Regions from separate parts of the Caballeronia grimmiae genome, predicted to be linked through region 2. Evidence: predicted binding sites of a transcription regulator. Region 2 holds the regulator's gene; each other region holds the start of a gene.
What was found. The regulator HrcA, encoded in region 2, represses chaperone genes, less so after heat shock. The targets are predictions, from matches to a motif close to TTAGCACTCNNNNNNNNNGAGTGCTAA.
Positions count from the first base shown of each region.

Region 1: a site for HrcA is predicted at 2,992-3,018, ahead of rpoH (RNA polymerase sigma factor RpoH). Genes of this name have one in related genera too.
Region 3: a site for HrcA is predicted at 1,553-1,579, ahead of LDZ21_RS03095 (co-chaperone GroES). Genes of this name have one in related genera too.

Region 1 covers NZ_CP084271.1:2,614,779-2,619,103, reverse strand. The annotation lists gene nagE (N-acetylglucosamine-specific PTS transporter subunit IIBC) at 63-1,841, shown strand; gene rpoH (RNA polymerase sigma factor RpoH) at 1,990-2,925, opposite strand; gene LDZ21_RS12510 (acyloxyacyl hydrolase) at 3,281-3,847, shown strand; gene LDZ21_RS12505 (nuclear transport factor 2 family protein) at 3,891-4,274, shown strand; gene leuA (2-isopropylmalate synthase) at 4,293-4,325, opposite strand, start outside.
Region 2 covers NZ_CP084271.1:2,439,361-2,443,685, forward strand. The annotation lists gene LDZ21_RS11695 (Hsp15 family ribosome-associated heat shock protein) at 122-529, opposite strand; gene hemH (ferrochelatase) at 555-1,622, opposite strand; gene hrcA (heat-inducible transcriptional repressor HrcA) at 1,783-2,799, opposite strand; gene LDZ21_RS11710 (NAD kinase) at 2,999-3,892, shown strand; gene recN (DNA repair protein RecN) at 3,927-4,325, shown strand, end outside.
Region 3 covers NZ_CP084271.1:631,946-636,270, forward strand. The annotation lists gene LDZ21_RS03085 (DUF2242 domain-containing protein) at 1-768, opposite strand, end outside; gene LDZ21_RS03090 (DUF4148 domain-containing protein) at 990-1,289, opposite strand; gene LDZ21_RS03095 (co-chaperone GroES) at 1,658-1,951, shown strand; gene groL (chaperonin GroEL) at 2,030-3,670, shown strand; gene LDZ21_RS03105 (hypothetical protein) at 3,789-4,181, opposite strand; gene LDZ21_RS03110 (DUF72 domain-containing protein) at 4,267-4,325, opposite strand, start outside.

The DNA of each region.
Region 1 (4,325 bases), 180 kb from region 2:
CGGCACCGACTGTCGTACAACCCCGAGCAGCACCGACAAGACCTATATTTTTGGAGAACCCGATGGACGCTAACCCGTTTGCAAAGATGCAGCGCCTAGGCCGCGCGCTGATGCTGCCGATTGCCGTATTACCGGTGGCCGGCCTGCTGCTGCGTCTTGGCCAGCCCGACGTCTTCAACATCAAGATGATCGCCGACGCCGGCGACGCCATCTTTTCGAATCTGCCGCTTCTGTTCGCCATCGGCGTCGCAGTCGGCTTCGCGAAGGACAACAACGGCACGGCGGGTCTCGCCGGCGCGATCGGTTATCTGATCGAAACGGCCGTCATGAAGGACATCGACGCCAAGCTCAACATGGGCGTGTTGTCGGGGATCATCGCGGGGATGGTCGCGGGATACATGTACAACCGCTTCAAGGACATCAAGCTCCCCGAGTATCTGGCGTTCTTCGGCGGCAAGCGTTTCGTGCCGATCGCCACGGGGGTCGCGTGCCTCTTTCTCGGCATTCTCTTCGGCTTCGTCTGGAAGCCGGTGCAGCTCGGCATCGATACAGCCGGCAACTGGCTCACGACGGCAGGCGCGCTCGGCACCTTCGTTTTCGGCGTGCTGAATCGCATTCTGCTCGCGACGGGGCTGCATCACATCATCAATTCGCTCGCGTGGTTCGTGTTCGGCTCCTACACGCCTGCCGATGGCGGCGCGGTGGTGCACGGCGACCTGCATCGCTTCTTTGCGGGCGACAAGAGCGCGGGCGGCTTCATGACCGGCTTCTTCCCGATCATGATGTTCGGCCTGCCCGCCGCGTGTCTCGCGATGTTCCACGAAGCGCCGAAGGAGCGCCGCGCGGTCGTCGGCGGCCTGCTGTTCTCGATGGCGCTCACCGCGTTCCTCACGGGCGTGACCGAGCCGATCGAATACAGCTTCATGTTCCTCGCGCCGGTGCTCTACGGCATCCACGCGGTGCTGACCGGTCTGTCGCTGGCAATCTGCTCGGCGCTCGGCATTCACCTCGGCTTCACGTTCTCGGCGGGCGCGATCGACTACGTGCTGAACTACGGTTTGTCGCAGCGCGGCTGGATGGCGATTCCGCTCGGCCTCGTGTACGGCATCGTGTATTACGGGCTGTTCCGCTTCTTCATCCGCAAGTTCAACATGGCGACGCCGGGCCGCGAACCCGCCACGACCGACGCCCAAACCGATGCCACCCCGGTCGGCGGCTTCGTTCCGGGTGAGACCGTGCCGGCTGCGGCCAGCACGCGTGCAGGCAAGTACATCGCGGCACTGGGCGGCGCGTCGAACCTGACGCTCGTCGACGCCTGCACGACGCGGCTGCGTCTGTCGGTGGTGGATGCGGAAGCCGTGTCCGAGCCGCAGTTGAAGTCCATCGGCGCGCGCGGCGTGCTGAAGCGCGGCAAGACCAACGTGCAGGTCATCATCGGACCGGAAGCGGACCTGATCGCGGACGAAATTCGTGGCGAACTCGAGCATTCCTCGACGCGCGGTGCGACGCCGGCCTCGTCGGCCCCGGCGCAGCCTGTCGCCGCTGCAAGCGTGGCTGACCACACCGCCGGTCCGCTCGATCCGGACCCGCTGCGCTGGATCGCGGTGTTCGGCGGTGCGACGAACGTCGTTTCGCTCGATGCCGTCGCGCAGACGCGCCTGCGTGTCGTCGTGCGCGATCCGTCGTCGGTGGATCGTCAGCGTCTGTCGCAACTGGATGTCGCGTGGGTGTCGGCGGATACGTTCCACATCGTCGTGGGCGCGGCGGCGCAGCGATATGCCGCACAGCTGAGCACGCGTCTGTCGGATAACGGCGGCGGCGCTGCACCGATGCCGGCCTGATTCGGCAAGCTGTTGTTTCGAGAAACGGCGCTCCTTCGGGAGCGCCGTTTTTTTTTTGACCAGCGGCACTGCAAAGCGGGCGTGGAAAAAAAAGCCCGCTGTCTTTCGACAGCGGGCTTCGATCTTCCGCTACAGCCTCTACGCGGCGTTACGCGTAATCGTGCAGCGCCGAGCGCATCTTCTTCATCGCGCTGGCTTCGATCTGGCGAATGCGCTCCGCCGACACGCCGAATTCGTCGGCCAGTTCGTGCAGCGTCTTGCCGCCCGATCCGTCGTCCTGCACGTCCAGCCAGCGCGCCTTGATGATGCGGCGGCTACGGTCGTCCAGCGACTCCAGCGCGGTCGACAGACCATCGCTTTGCAGCTTGTCGAACTGGCGCGCGGCGATGACGTTCGTCGGTTCGTTATGCGAGTCCGCCAGATAGGCGATCGGCGCGAACGCTTCCTCGCCGTCATCGACCTGGCCTTCGAGCGCGATATCGCCGCCCGACAGACGCGTTTCCATCTCCGCGACTTCCTCGCGCTTCACGTTCAGCTCGCTCGCGAGACCTTCGATCTCGCCCGGCGTGAACGCCGCGTGCCCGGTCTTGTGACTGCGCAGGTTGAAGAACAGCTTGCGCTGCGCCTTGGTCGTCGCGACTTTCACCATGCGCCAGTTGCGCAGGATGTATTCGTGAATCTCGGCCTTGATCCAGTGCATCGCGTACGACACGAGGCGCACGTTTTGCTCTGGGTCGAAGCGCTTAACGGCCTTCATCAGACCGATATTGCCTTCCTGAATCAAATCAGCATGCGGCAAGCCGTAGCCCAGATAGTTCCGGGCGATGGACACCACGAGACGCAGGTGCGAAAGCACGAGCTGCCGCGCCGCGTCGAGATTGCCGTGCTCGCGAAATTCGGTTGCGTACTGACGTTCCTCCGCTTGCGAAAGCATCGGAATGCGGTTCACTGCTTGTATGTATGAATCGATGTTGCCGATCTGGCCGGTCAGCATCGACGACTGTGCGTACGTCAGCGCGCCTGCCGAAGATGCCTTGGCAGGCGCCGAGCCCACTACATTCGGAAGGGTCATCGCATTGGTCACGCTCATAAGCTCCTTTTCAAATGACTTGCCCACAGCCAGAACGGCGGCGGCAAGTCAGCCACGATATTAGCACTCCGTTCCAACGAGTGCTAAGTGTTAGAGGGGGGAACAACGTGAGAGTTCCCACAAAGCTATCAACTTTGTGAGTTCGATAGTGGCGCAGGGCCGGCGGAAAAGTCGAAATTACCGATTCGATCTCTAGCGGCTACTTAATTACCGCATTTATTCGCCTGTGAAAGGCTTTGTTCAAATAAATGAATCGCCAATGTGGCTTTGTGCAAATTTTTATCAATCCACATACAATCTGCCGATCCCGTCATGCGGACATGAAACTCAACCCTTATATGGGGCGCTCATGCAGAAAAGCAAAGATCTCTGGCGCAGTGTGTTTTGTCGCGGCGCGCTCGCGCTTTCGCTCGGTCTCGTTTCGGCGGCGGCGCATGCCGACCGGTTCGGCCTGCAGATCACGGGCGGGGTGTCCGACCGCGATATCCGGAAGGCGGACCTCGGCGTGGTCTGGGATCCGGGCCTGACCTGGTGGGAGATCGGCGGCTTTCACTTCACGCTGCTCGGCGAGGGCCACGTCGGATACTGGCATTCGACCCTGGACTACGCGGTCAATCCGAACATCTGGGAAATCGGCGTGACGCCCGTTCTGCGATTCGTGAAAAGCTCCGGCTATATCCGTCCGTTCATCGAGGCGGGTGTCGGCGTGAGGCTGCTTTCGCACACGCGCATCACGCCATATTTCACGGTATCGTCGGCGTTCCAGTTCGCCGATATGGTCGGCGTCGGCGCGATCTTCGGTGCGAAGCAGAACTATCAGGCCGGTTTCCGCTTCCAGCATGTGTCGAACGCCGGTATCAAAGAGCCGAATCCTGGTATAAATTTCAGCCAGATTTATCTGCAATACAACTTTTGACGAGGCGCCGGCGCATCGGTTCCTTGGCGAGGGGAATCGACAGATGCCCGCAAAAACCTTCGAGGTCATCCGCGGCCTGGAGCGCGACCGCTTTCGCGCGATGGTCGAAGGCGACGGCGCGACGCTGGAGGCGCTGCTCGCCGAGAACGCCAGCTACGTGCACACGAACGGCAAGCGCGAGACCAAGCGTCAGTTCATCGACGCAATCACCGCGGGCCGCCGCCGCTACCGCCAGATCGAAATTCAGTCGCAGGACGTGGTCGCAGCCGGCCGCGACAGTTGCCTCGTGTCGGGCCGGGCGCTGATCGAGATGGAATCGAAGAACGGCGCGCTGCTCTTTCCCGTCGCCTATACCGCGATTCACGTTCAGACCGACGGTCAATGGCTGATGCTCGCGCTTCAGGCGACGCGCGTGGCCCTCGAATAGCCGCGCGCGCCGCGCCGGTCATGCCTCCACCGGCTCGTCCCGCCGCGCATC
Region 2 (4,325 bases):
TTTGCTGTCGCGGTGGTCGCCCTGGTACTGACCGCGGGCACGACCACCATATGCTTGTCCGGTGCACTGACCGCCCGTAACACCGAGTACGGAGGCGTTCATGCGACCCTGGAAGAGTTCTTTACTCCGACCCAGAAAACTTATCGATGATGCGGCGATCCCGCTTCGTCGGCCTGCCCTGCATGCCGGCCGCCGGCTCGCGATACGTCTTGCGGCGTTCGGCTTCCGCGAGCCGCTTCGTGCGGCCTTCCTCGGTTTCGGCGTAGAGCGTCTGCGCAACCGGCGCGGGACCGCGCACGTCGCAAAGGCCGAGCACTTCGACCTGCCAGACGATCCGCTCGATATCGATCTCGACGATATCGCCCACGCGCACGTCCTTCGACGGCTTCACGTTCGCGCCGCCGATCCTGACGCGACCCTTTTCCACCGCATCGCTCGCGAGGGAGCGCGTCTTGAAGAAGCGCGCCGCCCATAGCCATTTGTCGATGCGCAAACGCGCGCCGGGTTCCGTCGAAATCTTGTAGTTCATGGCGATTCTCTTGCGATGACCGGGTTCAGGCGGCGACCGTCACCGGTTGCGCGCCCTGCACCGGCCATCCTTGCAGATGTTGTGCCGCAATCTCGCCGAGCGCCTTGATCCATGCCGGCGATGCGTTCAGGCAAGGAATGCGGTGGAACTGTTTGCCGCCCGCCTTCAGAAATTCGTCGCGCACCTCGATGCCGATTTCCTCGATCGTCTCGAGGCAATCCGCCGTGAAGCCCGGGCAAAACACGTCGACGCGCCCGACGCCGGCTGCGCCCAGTTCCGCCAGCGTCGGCGCAGTGTAGGGCTGCAACCATTCCGCGCGGCCGAAGCGCGACTGGAACGTCACGCGGCATTCGACCGGCGTAAGCCCGAGCGCGGCAGCGAGCAGCGAACCGGTCAACTGGCACTGGTCGTGATAAGGGTCGCCGAGGTCCATCGTGCGCTTGGGCACGCCGTGGAAACTGAGCACGAGCTTGTCGCCGGCGGAGAAGTCCGGCTGGCCGTGAACGCGCCAGTATTCGCGCACCTGTTCGGCGAGCGCCGAGATATACGCCGGATGATCCGCGTAATGACGAATCGTCCGGATCTCGGGCTGGTTACGCACGCGCTTGAGCGCCGTGAAGGCGTCGTCGAACGCGGTGGCGGTCGTCGACGACGAGTATTGCGGATACATCGGCACGAGAAGAATGCGGTCCGCGCCTTCGAGCTTCATCTGGTTGAGCATTGCGCCGATGCCCGGCGTGCCGTAGCGCATCGCGTAATCGACGATCACGTGATAGTCGTTCGCCGCAAAAAGCCGCCGCAGCTGTTCGACCTGCTTCTCCGTGTACACGCGCAACGGCGAGCCTTCCGGCAGCCAGACCTGTGCGTACTTCTTCGCCGACGCACGGCTGCGAAACGGCAGGATCGCGCCGCGCAGAATGATCTGCCAGATGAACGACGGAATTTCGACGACGCGCGGGTCCGACAGAAACTGCGCCAGATATTTGCGCACCGCTCGCGGCGTGGGCGCGTCCGGCGTGCCGAGATTGATCAGCAGCACAGCGACGCGATGTGAAGCGCTGGGCTGCGAAGGCAACTCGAGGTCGAAACGCATAGGGCAAGGCGGCCGGAAGGCATCGAAAGGTGAAGGTCATTATAGCGGCGCGTTCCGGCGCGCATCATTGGCCGAATGGCCTAGTGGCGGCGCGCCTCTACGACGCGGCATGATGCACGGAAGTGCCGCGCTGCTGCTCGTGATTGCGGGTTGATGCTGACTACTGCTGACTGAGCGACATCGACAGCAGCCGCGCGGTGATGTCGACGATGGGAATCACGCGGTTGTAGGCCATGCGCGTCGGGCCGATCACGCCGAGTGTGCCGACGATCTTGCCGTTCACTTCGTACGGCGCGGTCACGACGCTCATTTCCTCGATCGGCACGAGGTTCGACTCGCCGCCGATGAAAATTTGCACGCCTTGCGCGTGGCTCGACACATCCAGCAATTGCAGGAGGCTCGTCTTTTGATCGAACAAGTCGAAGAGTTTGCGCAGGCGCGCCATGTCGGAAGACAGGTCCGCCACTTCCAGCAGGTTGCGCTCGCCGGAAATCAGCACCGTTTCGCCGGGATCGGCTTCCGCCGTGCTCGCGACGACCGCCGCCTGCATCAGCGTGGTCATGTCGCCGCGCAACTGGTCGATTTCCTCGCGCAGCCGGCGGCGCACTTCGTCGAAGGACAGGCCCGCAAAATGCGCGTTGATGTAATTGGAGGCTTCGGTGAGTTGCGAGGGCGAGTAGTCGCGCTGCGTGGCCATCATGCGGTTCTGCACGTCGCCCTCGGGCGTCACGATGATCAGCAGAATGCGCTTGTCCGACAGCCGCATGAATTCGATCTGCTTGAACATGTGACTGCGGCGCGGCGTGAGCACCACGCCGGCGAACGACGACAGGCTCGAGAGCACGCTCGCCGCCGCGGCGACGATTTTCTGCGGCTCCTGGCCTTGCAGCCGCGTCTTGACCGCGGTGGTCATCGCTTCGTCCTGCGGCGCCTCGACGGTCAGCATGGTGTCGACGAACAGCCGGTAGCCGCGCGGCGTCGGAATGCGGCCTGCCGACGTATGCGGACTCGCGACGAGCCCCAGGTCTTCCAGGTCCGACATGACGTTGCGGATGGTCGCGGGGCTGAGTTCGAGACCGGAATGCCGTGATAACGTGCGCGAACCGACCGGCTGACCTTCGGCGATGTAGCGCTCGATCAGCGTCTTGAGGAGGGTTTGTGCACGTGGGTCTAGCATGGGCAAATTTTAGCGCAACGTGTCGGGGCGCGACGACCGCCGCCGCCGCTTCGATGTCACGAGCGCAAGCACGCGTGACCCGTTCAATGTCTGTTCCATTCTAACGAGAATCGAACCGTGCGCCGACGTCGCGGCATGTCGTCCGTCGCTGCGGGCGGCCCCGGTTCTTTTCGCCTTCCACCTATGGTGTAATGCCGGCATGGAAATTGGCCAATTCAAGACCGTCGCCCTCGTCGGGCGAACCAATACACCCGGTATCGAGGCGCCGCTGAGATCTCTTGCGGAGCACATTGCGAACCAGGGGTTCGAAGTCGTGTTCGAAGAAGGCACCGCGAAGGACGTGGGCGTGACGGAGTACCCGGCGTTGTCCATCGCGGAGATCGGCGCGCGCGCGGACGTCGCGGTCGTGCTCGGCGGCGACGGCACCATGCTGGGCGTCGGCCGGCAGCTTGCGCCGTACAAGACGCCGCTCATCGGCGTGAATCACGGGCGGCTCGGGTTCATCACGGATATTCCGCTCACCGAGATGCGCGAACGGGTGCCGCAGATGCTCGCCGGCCAGTTCGAACGCGAGGAGCGTACGCTGCTCGAAGCGCGCATCGTGCGCAACGACAAGCCGATCTACCACGCGCTCGCCTTCAACGATGTCGTCGTGAATCGCAGCGGCTTTTCCGGCATGGCCGAGCTGCGCGTCTCCGTCGACGGTCACTTCATGTACAACCAGCGCTCGGACGGGTTGATCGTCGCGACGCCGACCGGCTCCACGGCTTATGCGCTGTCGTCTGCCGGGCCGATACTGCATCCGCAACTGCAAGGCTTCGTGCTGGTGCCGATTGCGCCGCATTCGCTGTCGAACCGGCCGATCGTCCTGCCCGACGATTCGAAGGTCACGATCCAGATCATCGGCGGCCGGGACGTCAACGTGAATTTCGACATGCAGTCGTTCACCGCCGTCGAACTGAACGACGCCATCGAAGTGCGGCGCTCGCGCCATACGGTGCCGGTGCTGCATCCGGTCGGCTACAGCACGTACGCCACGCTGCGCAGGAAACTGCACTGGAACGAGCATCCCTCGCAGGACTCGTCCGTCTGACGCAATCTCGCTGAACCCTCATCCCGAAGCGTCCATGCTCCGTCATCTCTCTATTCGAGACTTCGTTATCGTTGCCGCGCTCGACATCGAATTCGATTCGGGCTTCACGGTTTTTTCGGGTGAAACCGGCGCGGGCAAGTCGATCCTGATCGACGCCCTCGCCCTCACGCTCGGTGCGCGCGCCGACGCGAGCGTCGTGCGAACCGGCGAGGCGCGCGCGGACATCACCGCCGAGTTCGGCACGCACGCGCAAGCCGCGCGCTGGCTGGACGAGCACGCGCTCTCGCAGGATGGCGACACGGTGATGCTGCGTCGCGTCATCGACTCCAGCGGACGCTCGCGGGCGTTCATCAACGGGACGCCGGCGACGCTTGCGCAACTGCGCGAAGTCGGAGAGATGCTCGTCGATATTCACGGCCAGCACGCCCATCAG
Region 3 (4,325 bases), 1.1 Mb from region 2:
CGCGACCGCGGATGCCGCCTCGGCCGCCGATGCCGCGACCGGAGTGGCCGTCGCCGCTGCCTGCGCCTGGCGCTTGGTCTCGGCGGCGGCATCCGATGCCTGAATCGCCGTGGCCGCCGCCGCGGGCGCCTGCACGACGATCGGCGTCGGCGTGAGCTCGGGCGAAGTCAGCACCAGCGACGGCGCGAGCGGCTTGCTCTCGACTTCGTCGGCTGCGACGGGCGAACTGCGCGGCACCGTCTTGAGATAGTGGCCCATCAGGTTGAAGAAACGGTCGTAGAACTTGCCCGCCGGCACCGTTTCGCTCGAAATCTTGACCATTGCGTCGCTATTGGAGCGGATCGGCAGCGAAAGCGAGCCGAGCACGCTCAGGCCGACACTCGCCGATGTGTCGCTTTTCTTGAGCGCGTAGCCGTCCTGCACGGCGTTCACGTAGGCAATGCTCTGGTTCGCGGTGTTCTCGCCGGGCGTGCAGACCACGTGAAAGGACACCACGGCGTGCGTGTCGGCGTTCGGCTGGAAATTCTTGGTCGCGTCGACGGTATCGGGCTGCGCCATCGTCGTGAGGAAGCCTTGCGACAGCAGCGCGCGGCGGGCGGCTTCGCAGGTTTCCTTCACGGTGGCGTCAAAGTTATGCGCATAGGGACTCACGCCGGAACTGAACAACTCCTGCTGATAGCTCGGGGTGGTGGCGGCGCGACCGCCGCAGGCGGCGAGGGCGAGAAGAGCGACGGAGACAACGGCGAGGCGTAACGACGAGATAGGCATGGGCGGCGGCAAAAACGAAATGTGTGACAACGCAGACACAAATTGTAGTGCCGTCGGACTGTCCGATGAAAAAGCGGAATCCGAAATCGTTGTGAAATCCGTGGCTTACAGTGAGGTGACTGGCGCGATCCCGTCCTGGACGGGCGTTTGGGCGACGTTGCAGAAAGCGAAAAAGCCCGGCGCGGGTACCGGGCTTCGCTGGCGGCAACGGCCTGTCGATATTACGGGCGATCGTAGATGCCCGCGTTGATGCCAGCCGCACGGCCCGATGCCGACGCGCCTTCCGCCGCACCGCCAAAGGACGATTCCGCGACGCCTTGCTGCGCGTTCACGCGGGCCTGCGCAGCCTGAATGTTGGCGGGGTAGGTCGTGTGGTCGCTTGCCGGGTTGTAGCCTGCGCGCTCGAGCTGGACCAGCTGCGCCCGGACTTCGGCGCGGGTGATGGGGCTGTTGCTCTGCGCTTGAGCCAGCGCCGGGACAGCCAAAGCAGAAGCGATGACTGGAACGATCGACTTGAACATGCTGACTCTCCGTATTCCGATTCGCGGGAACGTTGCAGTCGGGAGGGTGTCTCTCCACTGCTTCGTCGTTGAGAGGCAGTGTAGGCCGGTTGCGTCTCAGTACAAACCCTGATGCGACGAAATCAGTTTTGTCGGATTGACATTAATCGTGTCAATCGGAAGCCGTAGTTCGATTGAAATCGCCTTTGCGCGCACCTCCGCCGCGCCCCTTCGGGATTTCCCGCGTCCCGCCTCCTTGAAATTGTCAAATGCGGTCCATATAATTAGCACTCACTGCACGAGAGTGCTAACAAGATTTCCGTCCGAAGGGTTCTTCCCCAAAGACGGGTTTTCCCGCGTTTTCAGTCTCAATCTAGAGAGGAGTGTGTATGAACCTTCGTCCTTTGCACGATCGCGTCATCGTCAAGCGTCTGGACCAGGAAACCAAGACCGCATCGGGCATCGTGATCCCGGAAGCAGCGGCAGAGAAGCCGGACCAAGGCGAGATCCTGGCCGTCGGCCCGGGCAAGCGCGATGACCAGGGCACGCAGAACGCCCTCGACGTGAAGGTGGGCGACCGCGTGCTCTTCGGCAAATACGCCGGCCAGACCGTCAAGGTCGACGGGCAGGAACTGCTCGTCATGCGCGAAGAAGACATCATGGCCGTTCTGGTCAGCAAGTAAGCATCCTTCCTGTTAGCCGGGCTTCGCGCCGACAGGGCGGCGGGGCCGGCACACTGAATCGAATCAAGGAGTCTGGATATGGCAGCTAAAGAAGTTATTTTTGGCGATTCCGCACGCGCCAAGATGGTCGAAGGCGTGAACATCCTGGCCAACGCGGTCAAGGTCACGCTGGGCCCGAAGGGCCGCAATGTCGTGCTCGAGCGTTCGTTCGGCGGCCCCACGGTCACCAAGGACGGTGTCTCGGTCGCGAAGGAAATCGAGCTGAAGGACAAGCTCCAGAACATGGGCGCGCAAATGGTCAAGGAAGTCGCTTCCAAGACCAGCGACAACGCCGGCGACGGCACCACGACCGCTACGGTCCTGGCGCAATCCATCGTTCGCGAAGGCATGAAGTACGTCGCATCGGGCATGAACCCGATGGACCTGAAGCGCGGTATCGACAAGGCGGTTGCTGCTGCAATCGAAGAACTGCGCAAGATCAGCAAGCCCTGCACGACGAACAAGGAAATCGCGCAAGTCGGCTCGATCTCGGCAAACAGCGACACGTCGATCGGCGAGCGTATCGCTGAAGCGATGGACAAGGTCGGCAAGGAAGGCGTGATCACCGTCGAAGACGGCAAGTCGCTGCAAGACGAGCTGGACGTCGTCGAAGGCATGCAGTTCGACCGCGGCTACCTGTCGCCGTACTTCATCAACAACCCGGACAAGCAAGTCGCCGTTCTGGAAAACCCGTTCGTGCTGCTGCACGACAAGAAGGTTTCCAACATCCGCGATCTGCTGCCGGTGCTGGAACAAGTCGCGAAGGCTGGCCGTCCGCTGCTGATCATCGCTGAAGACGTCGAAGGCGAAGCGCTCGCAACGCTGGTCGTCAACAACATCCGCGGCATCCTGAAGACCGTCGCCGTCAAGGCTCCGGGCTTCGGCGACCGTCGCAAGGCCATGCTGGAAGACATCGCGATCCTGACCGGCGGTCAGGTCATCGCTGAAGAAACCGGCCTGACGCTGGAAAAGGCGACGCTGCAAGAGCTGGGTCAAGCGAAGCGCATCGAAGTGGGTAAGGAAAACACCACGATCATCGACGGCGCTGGCGAAGCAGCGAACATCGAAGCTCGCGTGAAGCAAGTGCGCAAGCAGATCGAAGAAGCGACCTCGGACTACGACCGTGAAAAGCTGCAAGAGCGCGTGGCCAAGCTGGCCGGCGGCGTTGCGGTGATCAAGGTCGGTGCTGCGACCGAAGTCGAAATGAAGGAAAAGAAGGCACGTGTCGAAGACGCACTGCACGCAACGCGCGCAGCTGTGGAAGAAGGCATCGTGGCGGGCGGCGGTGTTGCGCTGATCCGTGCTCGCCGTGCAATCGACGGCCTGAAGGGTGCGAACCCCGACCAGGACGCAGGTATCAAGATCGTCCTGCGTGCGATGGAAGAGCCGCTGCGCCAGATCGTCACGAACGGCGGCGAAGAAGCATCCGTCGTGGTGGCGGCTGTTGCTCAGGGTTCGGGCAACTACGGCTACAACGCGGCAACCGGCGAGTACGGTGACCTGGTGGAAGCCGGTGTCGTCGACCCGACCAAGGTGACGCGCACGGCGCTGCAAAACGCGGCATCGGTGGCAGGCCTGCTGCTGACGACCGACGCAGCCGTCGCCGAACTGCCGAAGGAAGATGCACCGATGCCTGGCGGCATGCCCGGCGGCATGGGCGGCATGGGCATGGACATGTAAGCTGGCTTCGGCCGGTGATGTCCGCGCGGGCTTCGTTTCTCCGGAAGCGAAGTCTGCGCAGCCAAAGAAAAAACCCGCAGCGATGCGGGTTTTTTTTTCGCCTGTCGAAAGCGCGGCCCTACTTATTCATCTGCTCACGCAGATTCTGCGCCGCCGCTTTGTAGTCGTAAGTCGGATAAAACTCGGTCGTATATCCGCCCCACGCGGTCGTTTCGATCGCGCGATTCACTTCGCGCAATCTCTCTGCCGGTACGCGCAGCGTCACCACCTGACCGATGCCCATCATCACGTACCACGACACCACTTCGATTCCCGGAGGCGGAAACGTCTTGAAGAAGCCTTGCTCCTTCAACTGCTCGTTGATCTTCGGCAGCGGCTTCGACTGGTCGTGTTTGAGAAAAATGGTCAGCAGGAACGTGCCGTCGCCAACTGGCGTCGCGGGCGGCGGCGGCGGCGGCGCGGCGGTCTGCGCGTGCACGGGCAACGCGATATGAAGCAGCGAAGCGAACATCGTGATCTGAACGAGGCGTGCAATCCGTCGTGCCGGCTTGTGCATCGGGCATTCTCCTTTCGATTGAGCGAAAGCTGAACCGCGCTTAGCGGTGATGAAGCCGCAACCGTTCCATCAGATTCAGCGCATTGGGCTGGGCGTTGC